3 regions of the Mesorhizobium sp. M0030 genome follow, and region 2 is predicted to be linked to each of the others. Evidence: predicted binding sites of a transcription regulator. Region 2 holds the regulator's gene; each other region holds the start of a gene.
The links. Region 2 encodes PhoB, which activates phosphate uptake and scavenging genes when phosphate is short. Its sites were predicted from a motif close to TGTCATNNANCTGTCAT; they were not measured.
Positions count from the first base shown of each region.

Region 1 (4,074 bases), on a different contig from region 2:
GCGCGGCGAACTCAACAATCCGATCCGCACCTTGTTGCTGGATGCAGCCCGCAATCTGCCGTTCTGCGATGTCGGCACGCCGAGGGCGACAGCACCGGCGGAATACCGCAAGCCCTATCTCAGCATCGATCAGCAGCGCCGCTACCGCTACATTATCTCGCTCGAAGGCAATGATGTCGCGACCAATCTGAAATGGATCATGAGCTCGAACTCGCTCTGCCTGATGCCGCCGCCGACTTACGAGACCTGGTTCGCCGAGGGGCAGCTCGAGCCCGATGTCCATTATGTGCCGCTGGCGCCCGACTTCAGCGATCTGGCCGAGCGGGTGCATCATCTCGAGCAGCATCCGGCCGAGGCCCAGCGCATCGTTGCGGCGGCCAACGCCTATTGCCGCAAATTCGCCGACGAGCGGGCCGAGCAGGCGATCTGCCTGCTCGTGCTCTACAAATATTTCGTGCTCAGCGGCCAGATCGAGCCCGATCCGCAGGTCTGGCGGTTTATCGCGGGCTAGCGGCTTCCGGCGCCCTTAAGTCAGATGACGCTGCGGTCCATAACCAGATCGGCCGGGCCGAAGCGGTCCTTCGCCGTAAACTGCTGGTGCCAGTAGGGATAGAGCACCGGCGGCCGGCTGACGGCATCGAGACGCTGGCGTTCATCAAAGGACAGCGTCAGGCTTGCCGCGGCGAGATTGTCTTTCAACTGGGCCTCGTTGCGTGCGCCGATCACCAGCGAACTGACGGCTGGCCGGCCGAGCAGCCAGGTCAGCGCCACCTGGGCCGCCGAAACGCCGCGTGCCGCACCGATATCGACCAGCACATCGACGATCCGCCACAGCCGGTCTTCGTCGCGGATCGGCGGTTCCGACCAGCCGCCGATCTGGCGCGCCGTCGGGCTGTCGCGGCGGTATTTTCCCGACAGGAGGCCGCCGGCGAGCGGGCTCCACACCAAAACGCCAAGGCCCTGGTCGACCGAGATCGGCAAGAGCTCATACTCGGCCTCGCGTGCTTCCAGCGTGTAGTGGATCTGCTGGGTGACGAAGCGCGGCTGGTGCTGGCTGTCGCTGATGCCCAGCGCCTTCATGACCTGCCAGCCGGAATAGTTGGAGCAGCCGACATTGCGGATCTTGCCCTGGGCAACCAGCGTGTCGAGCGCGGCGATGGTTTCCTCGAGCGGCGTCGCGCCATCCCATTCGTGCAGGAAATAGATGTCGATGACATCTGTCCTGAGGCGCTTCAGGCTCTTCTCGCATTCGCGGATCAGATGATGGCGCGACAGGCCTTCGTCATTGGGGCCCTTGCCGATCCGCATGCGCGCCTTGGAGGCGATCAGCACGTCGTTCTTGCGCTTGCCGCCGAGCGCCTCGCCGATGATCTCTTCCGACAATCCGTTCGAATAGACATTGGCGGTGTCGATGAGATTGATGCCGGCATCGATGCAAGTGTCGATGATGCGCGAGGCCTCCGCGAGATCGGAATTGCCGACGGCAGCGAACGGCCCGCTGCCGCCGAAGGTCATGGTTCCCAAGGTCAGCGCCGAAACTTTCAAGCCGGAACGGCCAAGCGTGCGGTATTCCATGTCAGATCCTCGTAGTTTTGGTGGGGAGGCGGTTTTAGCAGGAAAGGGCGGGGAAGCCCGAACGGGTCCGCCATTTGTAGGACAATTTGAGCGGCTTGTCGCCATCCCAGGGCAATGGATCGGCAATGCTCGCTGGTTTGCAGTGATCACCGGCTGGCCGGCGGCTTGCAATAAAACCGTCATTGGCGGCCTATATCGAGTCGGCTCAGGGTTTCATGTCAGCCGGCAAGCGGAGCAGTCGAAATGACCGAGTTGAAGCAGAATTCTCCGGCCAGGGATTGGCTGGAAGCCGAACTCGCCGACATGCTCGACGAGGACTATGAGCTTGAAATGTCGGAGCCGGCGCTGTCGCTGGAGATCTCCAAGATCTACAAGAACGCGCATCCGCCGTCGATCGACCGCATGCAGTATTTCCGCGACCTGATCGGCTTGCAGTCGGAACTGATCAAGCTGCAGTCCTGGGTCGCCTACCACAAGAAGAAGCTGGTGGTGGTTTTCGAAGGACGCGATTCCGCCGGCAAGGGCGGCGTCATCAAGCGCATCACCCAGCGCCTCAACCCGCGCATCTGCCGCGTCGTGGCGCTGCCGGCGCCGACCGAGCGCGAAAAATCGCAGTGGTATTTCCAGCGCTACGTGCCGCATCTGCCGGCCGGCGGCGAGATCGTGCTGTTCGACCGCTCCTGGTACAACCGCTCCGGCGTCGAGCGGGTGATGGGCTTTGCCGAACCCGATCAGGTCGAAGAGTTCTTCCGCGATGTGCCGGAGTTCGAGCGCATGCTGGTCCGCTCCGGCGTCACGCTGGTCAAATACTGGTTCTCGATCACCGACGAGGAACAGCAGATGCGCTTCATGATGCGCATCCACGACCCGATGAAGCAGTGGAAGCTGTCGCCGATGGACCTGCAGTCGCGCGTGCGCTGGGAGCAGTACACCAAGGCCAAGGAAGAGACGTTTGCCCGCACCAACATCCCAGAGGCACCGTGGTACATCGTCGAAGGCAACGACAAGAAGCGGGCGCGGCTGAACTGCATCGACCATCTCCTCAAACAGCTGCCCTATGAGGACGTGCCGCACGAAGAAATCACGCTGCCCGAGCGGGTGTTCAACCCGGAGTACGAGCGCCAGGTCCTGCCGCGCGAGCTTTACGTGCCGGAGAAGTATTGAGCACTTTTCCTTCTCCCCGTTTCACGGGGAGAAGGTGCCGGAAGGGCGGATGAGGGGCAGCTCCGGCGACGAATTCACAGCCGTCGGACGCTGCTAACCTCCAAAGCAGCGCTGCCCCTCATTGCCTGCCGGGCATTTCTCCCCGTAGAACGGGGAGAAAGAAGCCTGCGCCTATCACTTCGCCACTACACCCGCTTGATCGTCACATGCGTGGCGAGCGCTGTCGCCACCTGCTCGGTGCACTGGTAACCCAGCTTCAGCATATCCAGCCCGGCAAACAGGCTCTCGCCCCTCCCGAGCAACACTGGCGACACCGCCAGATGCAACTCGTCGATGAGCTTCTCTTGCAGATATTGCCGGATGGTGGAAACGCCGCCGCCGACGCGGACATCCTTGCCGCCGGCCGCGGCCTTTGCTTGTTCGAGCGCGGCGTGGATGCCGCCGGTGACGAAGTGGAAAACGGTGCCGCCTTCCATCGCAATGGGGTCGCGCTTGTGATGGGTCAGCACGAAGGTCGGCACATGATAGGGCGGGTTGTCGCCCCACCAGCCTTTCCAGCTCTCGTCCGGCCATTCGCCGCGGATTGGGCCGAACATGTTGCGGCCGAGGATCCAGGCGCCGACATTGTGGAAGCTGCCGATGGTGAACCGGTCGTCCACATCGGTGGTGCCGCCATCCTTGCCGACCATCTCGTGGAAGGTGCGGGTGCCGGTCATCCATTTGTGCAGATCTTCGCCACCAACGCCGAGCGGATTTTGCAGGTCCTGGTCAGGACCGGCGCCGAAACCGTCGAGCGACAAGGTGGAGGCATTGACGCGCAGTTTGGACATGGAAGACTCCCTTTGGTGACCAGTTGTGATTTGCAATCAGTATTCAAACTGATTGCATTTTGCAACTAGTATTTTTAGAGGCAAGCGATCTGTGGAATGCGCAGGGACCTCAAGCCGCCACGCGCTTCGGCATCACCGCAAACGGGCTGAGCCCAAGCCAGATCTGCATCTTGCCGGCGACGTCGAGATCGCCGGTCAGGCTGATCTTGTCGCGTTCCTTGTGAACTGTCGTCAGCCCCATCCAGATCGAGGTCATGGTGCACAGATCGGTCGAGACGTAGAGATCGACGTCGAAGCCCGGATCGTACCAGCAAAGATCGACCTCGCCCTGCTTTTCGACGATCAGCCACCACGATCGTTTTGACGCCGGCAGGTCATGGTACAGGAATTGTATCACGGTGCGCCCGTCCGGCAGCGGACTGGGGTTCAGATTGCGCCGCATGTCCCACATCAGCAGCGACGGATCGAGGTTTTTGAGCGACAGCCTGGCCTCGACCCATTTCTG
Region 1 is NZ_JAMYVE010000012.1:204,497-208,570, reverse strand. Features, by position in the region: gene NKJ80_RS23425 (glycosyl transferase family 90) at 1-511, shown strand, start outside; gene NKJ80_RS23420 (aldo/keto reductase) at 532-1,575, opposite strand; gene ppk2 (polyphosphate kinase 2) at 1,819-2,739, shown strand; gene NKJ80_RS23410 (dihydrofolate reductase family protein) at 2,925-3,569, opposite strand; gene NKJ80_RS23405 (winged helix-turn-helix transcriptional regulator) at 3,679-4,074, opposite strand, start outside.
Region 1: ppk2 (polyphosphate kinase 2) is a predicted target of PhoB. The motif match lies at 1,742-1,758, and genes of this name have one in related genera.

Region 2 (4,074 bases):
AGCTGATCGACGAACTGCGCCAGAACTACACGATCGTCATCGTCACCCACTCGATGCAGCAGGCGGCGCGCGTGTCGCAGCGCACGGCGATGTTCCATCTCGGCTATCTCGTCGAGGAGGGCGCCACCGACAAGATGTTCACCAACCCCGACGACAAGCGCACCCAGGACTACATTACCGGCCGCTTCGGCTGAGCCGTCCGGCGGGTGAATTTTCAGGCACGAGGACCAAGATCATGGGTGAACATACCGTCGCCTCCTTCGATGAAGAGCTCGGGCAGATCAGCAAGCTGATCCGCGACATGGGCGATCTGGCAGGCTCGATGGTCAGCGGCTCGACCAGGGCGCTGCTCAATTCGGACAATGCGCTGGCACAGCGTGTCGTTTCCGACGACGCCATCATGGATGCGCGCCAGCGCGAACTGGACGACCGCGCCATCACGCTGATCGCCAAGCGCCAGCCGATGGCCAACGATCTGCGCGCCGTGGTCGGCTCGATCCGCATGGCGGGCGACCTCGAGCGCATCGGCGACCTCGCCAAGAACATCGCCAAACGCGTCGGCACCGTGGGCTTGAGCGTCACGCCGCGCGACCTCTCGCACTCCATCGACGCCATGGCGCAACTGGTGCTGATCCAGGTGCAAGGCGTCGTCGAGGAATATGCCGCCACCGATGCGGCAGCGCTTGCAAAACTCAGGAATGACGACGAGCGCATCGACGTCAAATACACGTCCGTGTTTCGTGAGCTCTTGACCTACATGATGGAAGACCCTCGCAACATCACCGCCTGCACGCATCTCTTGTTCTGCGCCAAGAATCTTGAGCGCATCGGCGATCATGTCACCAACATCGCCGAAAATGCGTATTATGTGCTGACCGGCCAGCAATTGCCCGCCAATCGTCCGAAGCAGGACGAGACGGCGATGGCCACGCCGGCCTGATGAGGGTGAACTGCCTATGATCGCGCCACGCATCATGGTCGTGGAGGACGAGGAGCCACTAGGCGTGCTCCTCCGCTACAACCTCGAATCCGAAGGCTATCAGGTCGAGGTGGTGACACGCGGCGACGAGGCCGAGATCCGCCTGCAGGAAAACGTGCCCGATCTCCTGGTGCTCGACTGGATGGTGCCCGCTGTTTCCGGCATCGAGCTCTGCCGGCGGCTTAGAGTGCGGCCCGAAACCGAGCGGCTGCCGATCATCATGCTGACCGCGCGCGGTGAGGAAAGCGATCGCGTGCGCGGCCTGTCCACCGGTGCCGACGACTATCTGGTCAAGCCATTCTCGACGCCGGAGTTCATGGCGCGCGTGAAGGCGCTGCTGCGCCGGGCCAAGCCGGAAGTGCTGTCCAGCGTGCTCAAGGTCGGCGACATCGTGCTCGACCGCGAGTCGCACCGTGTCTACCGCAAGAAGAGCGAGATCAGGCTCGGACCGACCGAGTTCCGGCTGCTCGAATTCATGATGCGCCATCCCGGCCGCGTGTTCTCGCGCAGCCAGCTGCTCGACAATGTCTGGGGCGAGACGATCTACATCGACGAGCGAACCGTCGACGTCCATGTCGGGCGCTTACGCAAAGCGGTCAACAACGGCCGCATGCCGGATGTCATCCGTACCATTCGCGGCGCCGGCTACGCGATCAGGGAAGACTAGGATGCTGCGCGTCGCGCCGTTGCCGGCCATTCAGGCGACATGCTTGCCGGATTTGGCCTGAATGCCCGGCGCGAAAATCTCCTGATCGACGAAGCCGAGCGCGCGCATGGCACAGCCTTCGCGGATCAGCGGCAGCTCGTTGGGCTCGGTGTCGAAGGAGATCGATTTCGAGTGCTGGCCGCCGGCGGTCTGGGCGATCGCTTCGCGCAATGCCGGCTCGATCAGGTCGAAGGCGGCGGCGCTGACGCCAACCATGGCGACAGGCGCCGGGTCGATCAGCGCAAACAGGCTGCCGAGGCCGAAGCCGAGCGCCTCACCGGCCTTGCGATAGGCTTCGCGCTCCGGGCCATCGGTTTCGCGGGCGCGCGCGGCGAGTGCGCGCATATCAGCGTCGCCGATATCGACCGGCTCGGCATCTTCGCTCATCATTTTGGCGCTGCGCCAGATGGCGTAGTTTCCGGCATAGGCCTCGACGCAGCCGCGCCGCCCGCAGCGGCAGAGCGCGCCGCCCGGACGGTGGATCATGTGGCCGAACTCGCCGCCCGAGGAATGGGTGCCGGTGAACAGTTCGCCTTTCAGCACCAGCCCCATGCCGATGCCGTGCGACAAGAGGATCGCGATGAAATTGTCGCGGTAGCGCTCGGGCTGGCGCCATTGCAGGGCCACCGCCATCATATTGCAGTCGTTCTCCATGGTGGCAGGAATGCCGAATTCCGCTTCCAACATGTCGGCGAAGGCAATGTCGGTCAGTGGCGTGATTGGCGACCACAGCATGGCCCGCGCCTGCGAATCGGTGATGCCCTGGATGCCCATGGCAATGCGGGCGATGCTCTGGACATCGAGGTCCGGGTCCGCGAGACGCCGCCCGACGATTGCTACGCATTCGCCGATCAGCTCGTCGCGCGGCATGGTCAGCGTGTCGAGCCGGCGCTGTTCTTCCGCGACCACCTGGCCGGCATAGTCGATGACGGTGACGGAGAGGAAGTTCAGCGACAGCACCACGGTCATGACCGCCGCCGCTTCCGGGTTGAGGCCAAGGCCGACCTGCGGCCGGCCGCGTTTCAGCGAGCCGGTCTCGCCAGGCTTGCCTTCAATCAGGATGCCTTCTTGAATTAGATCAGACGAGATTGCCGATATCGTCGAATGGCTGAGGCCGGTGGTCGCCGCAATCTCGGTCCGCGACGGCTGGCCGGCCCGGCGCACGGCCGAAATCACCATCGCACGGTTGCGACGGCGCAGATCGTCGTGGCGGATCCCAACCGACATTTGTTTTCCTCCCGGCCTCCTCGCGCCTCATGATAGTGAAGGCGTTCGACGGCACCAGCCAAATATTGGCAGACGCCGGCAGCCCTGTCATTGTTTATTGCGGAGCTCGAAAAAATTCGGCAACGCCATCAGAATCCATCATAATCGATGTTGACAGTGCCTTATCATTGAACCAGTATTTTTTCGAGGCTCGAAAAAATGGAGCCTCTTTGTGCAGGCCTTCGGGCCGGTTTTGTCGCGCCGTGGGCGGCGCAGGGAGGGTTATAATGAACAGATTTGCAGCCGCCATGCTGGCGGGTGTCGCCATGTCGCTGGCGCTGATGTCGGTCGCGCAGGCGAAGGACAAGGTCATCGGCGTGTCGTGGTCGAACTTCCAGGAAGAGCGCTGGAAGACCGACGAGGCGGCGATGAAAACGGCGATCGAAGCCGCCGGCGACAAGTACATTTCGGCCGACGCGCAGTCCAATCCCGGCAAGCAGCTGACCGACGTCGAAAGCCTGATCTCGCAGGGCGCCAACTCGCTGATCATCTTGGCGCAGGACGCCTCGGCCATCGGCCCGGCGGTGCAGAAGGCGCTGGACGAAGGCATTCCGGTCGTCGGCTATGACCGCCTGATCGAGAACAAGGACGTCTTCTACCTGACCTTCGACAACAAGGAAGTCGGCCGCATGCAGGCCCGCGAAGTGTTCAAGGCGAAGCCCGAAGGCAACTATGTCTTCATCAAGGGCTCGGGCTCGGATCCGAATGCCGATTTCCTGTTCTCGGGCTCGATGGAAGTGCTCAAGGAAGCCATCGACTCGGGCAAGATCAAGAATGTCGGCGAGGCCTATACCGATGGCTGGCTGCCGGCCAACGCCCAGAAGAACATGGAACAGTTCCTGACCGCCAATGACAACAAGGTCGATGCCGTGGTTGCGGCCAATGACGGCACCGCCGGCGGCGTTGTCGCCGCGCTGACGGCGCAGGGCCTTGCCGGAACGGTTCCGGTCTCGGGCCAGGACGGCGACCATGCCGCCCTGAACCGCATCGCGCTCGGCACGCAGACGGTGTCGGTGTGGAAAGACGCGCGCGAACTCGGCAAGAACGCCGCCGAGATCGCCTCGCAGCTTGCCGATGGCAAGAAGACGGGCGACATTGCCGGCGCCAAGGACTTCACCACGCC
Region 2 is NZ_JAMYVE010000009.1:90,502-94,575, forward strand. Features, by position in the region: gene pstB (phosphate ABC transporter ATP-binding protein PstB) at 1-194, shown strand, start outside; gene phoU (phosphate signaling complex protein PhoU) at 236-940, shown strand; gene phoB (phosphate regulon transcriptional regulator PhoB) at 957-1,646, shown strand; gene NKJ80_RS18855 (ROK family protein) at 1,677-2,912, opposite strand; gene xylF (D-xylose ABC transporter substrate-binding protein) at 3,179-4,074, shown strand, end outside.

Region 3 (4,074 bases), on a different contig from region 2:
GCCGGTGTTCTTCTTGCGACGCTTGAACTGCGCGATGCGCTTGGGCGCATGCGACTTCAGCGCGTCACCCCGTCCCGACAGGCTCGGATTGGTCATGAAATATTCCTGCGCGTTGAACGGTTCCTCACCCTCCTCCAGCACGACGCGCCGGGAGGTTCCGTCAGCCAATACGTCGAAACTTTGCTGGTTGTCCATGATGTTGCCCAGCATGATCTGGCCAAGGATCTGTTCATGCACCGTCGGATTGGTGATCGGCACCATGGTCTCGACACGGCGGTCGAGATTGCGTGGCATCAAGTCGGCCGAGGCGATGTAGACGATCGCCTCGTCCGACGGCAGGCCATGGCCGTTGCCGAAGCAATAGATGCGGCTGTGTTCGAGGAAGCGGCCGACGATCGACTTGACCCTGATGTTTTCCGACAGGCCGGGCACCTGCGGCCGCAGGCAGCAGATGCCGCGCACGACGAGATCGATCTCGACGCCGGCACGGCTGGCGTCATAGAGCGCGTCGATGATGTTGGGATCGACGAGCGCGTTCATCTTCATCCAGATGCGCGCCGGACGGCCAGCCAGCGCGTGGGCGACCTCGTCGGCAATGTGCTTGAGGATACGGCTGCGCAGCGTAAACGGCGAGATGGCGATCCGCATCTCATCGGTCGGCTCGGCATAGCCGGTGATGAAGTTGAACAGCTGGGCGACATCGCGCGCGATCGTCGGATCGGTGGTGAAGAAGGACAGGTCGGTGTAAATGCGCGCTGTCACCGGATGGTAGTTGCCGGTGCCGAGATGCACATAGTTACGCAGCTTGCCGTCCTCGCGCCGCACCACCAGCGACATTTTCGCATGGGTTTTGAGTTCAAGGAAGCCGAACACGACCTGGACGCCGGCGCGTTCGAGGTCGCGCGCCCAGCGGATGTTGGCTTCCTCGTCGAAGCGCGCCTTGAGCTCGACCAGGGCGGTTACCGACTTGCCGGCCTCGGCCGCGTCGACCAAGGCGCGCACGATCGGGCTGTCGTTGGAGGTGCGGTAGAGCGTCTGCTTGATCGCCACCACCTCCGGGTCGGCCATCGCCTGGCGCAGGAATTGGACCACCACGTCAAAGGATTCATAGGGGTGGTGGACGACGATGTCCTTCTCGCGAATGGCCGCGAAACAGTCGCCGCCATGCTCGCGGATGCGCTCGGGAAAGCGTGGATTGTAGGGGGTGAACTTCAGGTCGTCGCGTGGCACGGCGACGATCTCGGAAATCTGGCTGAGCGCCAGCGGGCCGGTCAGAACGCTGATGCGGCTCGAAGAGACTCCAAGCTCGCCGGCGACGAACTCGCGCAACTCGCCGGGCATCGACTTGTCGAATTCGATGCGGATGACCGAACCGCGGCGGCGCCGCTTCAGCGCCGTCTCGAACAGGCGCACGAGATCTTCCGACTCCTCCTCGACCTCGATATCGCTGTCCCGGATGATGCGGAAGGTGCCGGAACCCTTGACCTCATAGCCGGGGAACAGCTTCCCGATATAGAGGCCGACAGCCTCCTCCAGTGGAATGAAGCGAACGTGCTGCTTGCGGTCGGGCAGGCGGATGAAGCGCTTCAGCGCCACCGGCAGGCGCAGAAGTGCGCTCATCTCCTCGCCATTCTTGCGGTGGCGCAATTGCAGCGCCATCGAGAAGCCGAGATTGGGAATGAACGGAAACGGATGCGCCGGGTCGATCGACAGTGGAGTCAGGACCGGGAAGACCTGGTCCTGGAAATGGTCTTCCAGCCAGACTTTCTCATCCTTGGTCAGTGCATCGCGGGTGATGCTCTCAATGCCTTCCTTGTTGAGCAGCAGCATCAGCGCCGAAAGGCTGTTCTGCTGGTCCTCCTGCAGCCGCTCGACCTCGCGCAGCAATTGTTCCAGCTGCTGCTCCGGCGTGCGGCCGTCGGGGCTCTTGAGCGCAATGCCTTCGCGCACCTGGCCGGCAAGGCCGGCGACGCGGACCATGAAGAATTCGTCGAGATTGGCGGCTGAAATTGACAGGAAACGGACGCGTTCGAGCAGCGGATGGTGCTGGTTCTGGGATTCCTCGAGCACACGCCGGTTGAACTGCAGCCAGGAGAACTCACGGTTGACGAACCGATCGGGGTTGCCGCCCTCGGGGCTCGCCACCTCGACATTGATGAATTCGCTCTGCACCGGCTTCAGTTCGTTCATGGTTCCTGCTCTTCCCCCGCCAACCGTCCCTTGGAGCGCCGCTGGACGTGCCATGCCTCTAACACGCTTTTGTGGCGCATGACCCTTCGGCGAAAACCGTTCCGATTTCAGGGACATGCACTTAACCGGCTCAACGTATCCTCTGACAGGCTTTTGCGACAGTTTCATTTCATCGATCTTGCAAACAGGCCTGTTATGTTCCAGATGCTTTTCGACGAGATCAAGGAGACGACGATGGCAGGCGGTTCCATTCCCCATTTCCAGAACGATGCGGGCCATCCGGCAATCGACATCGGCGTCAAGGAATTCATGTGCACCGGCGCCAACCCGCCCTTCGACCACCCGCATGTGTTCCTCGACATGGGCGACGACAATGAAAAGGTCTGTCCCTACTGCTCGACGCTCTACCGCTATTCGGCCAAGCTGAGGGCGACGGAAACGCTGCCGGCTGGTTGCCTTTATATCGACCAGGCCGCCTGATCCTTCCGCGACAAGCCCGATGGAAGACATCAGGTCCCGGCAGGTCATAATCGCCGGGGCCGGCATCGCCGGGCTGACCGCTGCCCTTGCCTTCGCCGGACGGGGTTATCCGGTAAAGCTTATCGAACAGGCACAGCACCTCGAAGCGGCCGGCGCCGGCATCCAGCTTTCGCCCAACGCAACACGCATTCTTGGAAAACTCGGCGTGCTCGACCGACTGCTGCCCGCAGCGTTGCGGCCGGAAGCGGTCGTGCTCAAGGACGCCGGGACGCTGCGCGAACTGGCGCGGGTACCGCTCGGGCACGCCGCCGAAGCGCGCTGGCAGTCGCCTTATCTCGTTGCTCACCGCGCAGATCTGCAGGCAGCGCTGTTGGCGCAAATGGCTGAACGGCCGGAGATTGAGTTCATCACTGGCGCCCGCGTGACCGGCATCGTCAAAGACGCGCAATATGTCGCCGTGACCGCCGAAGTGGACGGCCGCGAGATCGAGGCACGCGGCAAACTGCTGGTCGGCGCCGACGGCGTCTGGTCGGCGGTCCGGGCGCAACTCGCAGGCGAGGACTTCGTCAAAAGCCGTTTTTCGGGCGAACTCGCCTGGCGAGTCACGATCGCGGCCGAGAGCGCCTCCGGCGAAGCCTTTGTCGCGATCGGCGCCGCCGACTGCGTCACCACGTTCCTGCATCCAGGCTTCCACATGGTCGCCTATCCCGTCAGCAAAGGCCGGGCCTTCAATCTCGCCGCCTTCACCAAGGGCGAGCGCATGGCCGAAGGTTGGTCGGGCCATGCCGATCCCGCGATCCTCACGGCTGCCCTGCGCGGCACCGCGCCGGGCCTGACGAAGCTTGTGGCACTGGCCGGCCCATGGACGGCCTTTCCGATCCACACCGTCGAACAACAGCGGTGGACGAGCCCGCAGGGCATCGCGCTGATCGGCGACGCTGCGCATGCGATGACGCCGTTTGCCGCACAGGGCGCGGCAATGGCGATCGAAGATGCCATCACGCTTGCCGACGCTATCGCCGATTTCCCTGGCGATCTGCCCAGAAGTTTTCAAATCTGGGAAAATCTTCGGCGGCCGCGTGTCGCCAAGGCCGCGCGTCGTGGGGCCGTAAACCGCCTCGCCTGGCATGCTGCCGGCCCGGTGGCGATCGCCCGCAATCTGTTCCTGGCCATGCGCTCGCCCGACAAGCTCGCCGCCGACCTCGACTGGCTCTATGGATGGCGAGCGGACGCTCGGCAGTCTAGATCGTCGACTTAGCGATCCTTCCCACCGCCCTCTGTCCTGCCGGACATCTCCCCCGCAAGGGGGGAGATTGGATGTCGCCGTCGCCTTCGCCAAAATCGCCGGCGTCGCAGCAGGAGCGCCGCGGGCAAAACGGCTGATCTCCCCCCTTGCGGGGGCGA
Region 3 is NZ_JAMYVE010000002.1:519,166-523,239, reverse strand. Features, by position in the region: gene NKJ80_RS06535 (RNA degradosome polyphosphate kinase) at 1-2,190, opposite strand, end outside; gene NKJ80_RS06530 (zinc-finger domain-containing protein) at 2,425-2,670, shown strand; gene NKJ80_RS06525 (FAD-dependent monooxygenase) at 2,690-3,928, shown strand.
Region 3: NKJ80_RS06535 (RNA degradosome polyphosphate kinase) is a predicted target of PhoB. The motif match lies at 2,346-2,362, and genes of this name have one in related genera.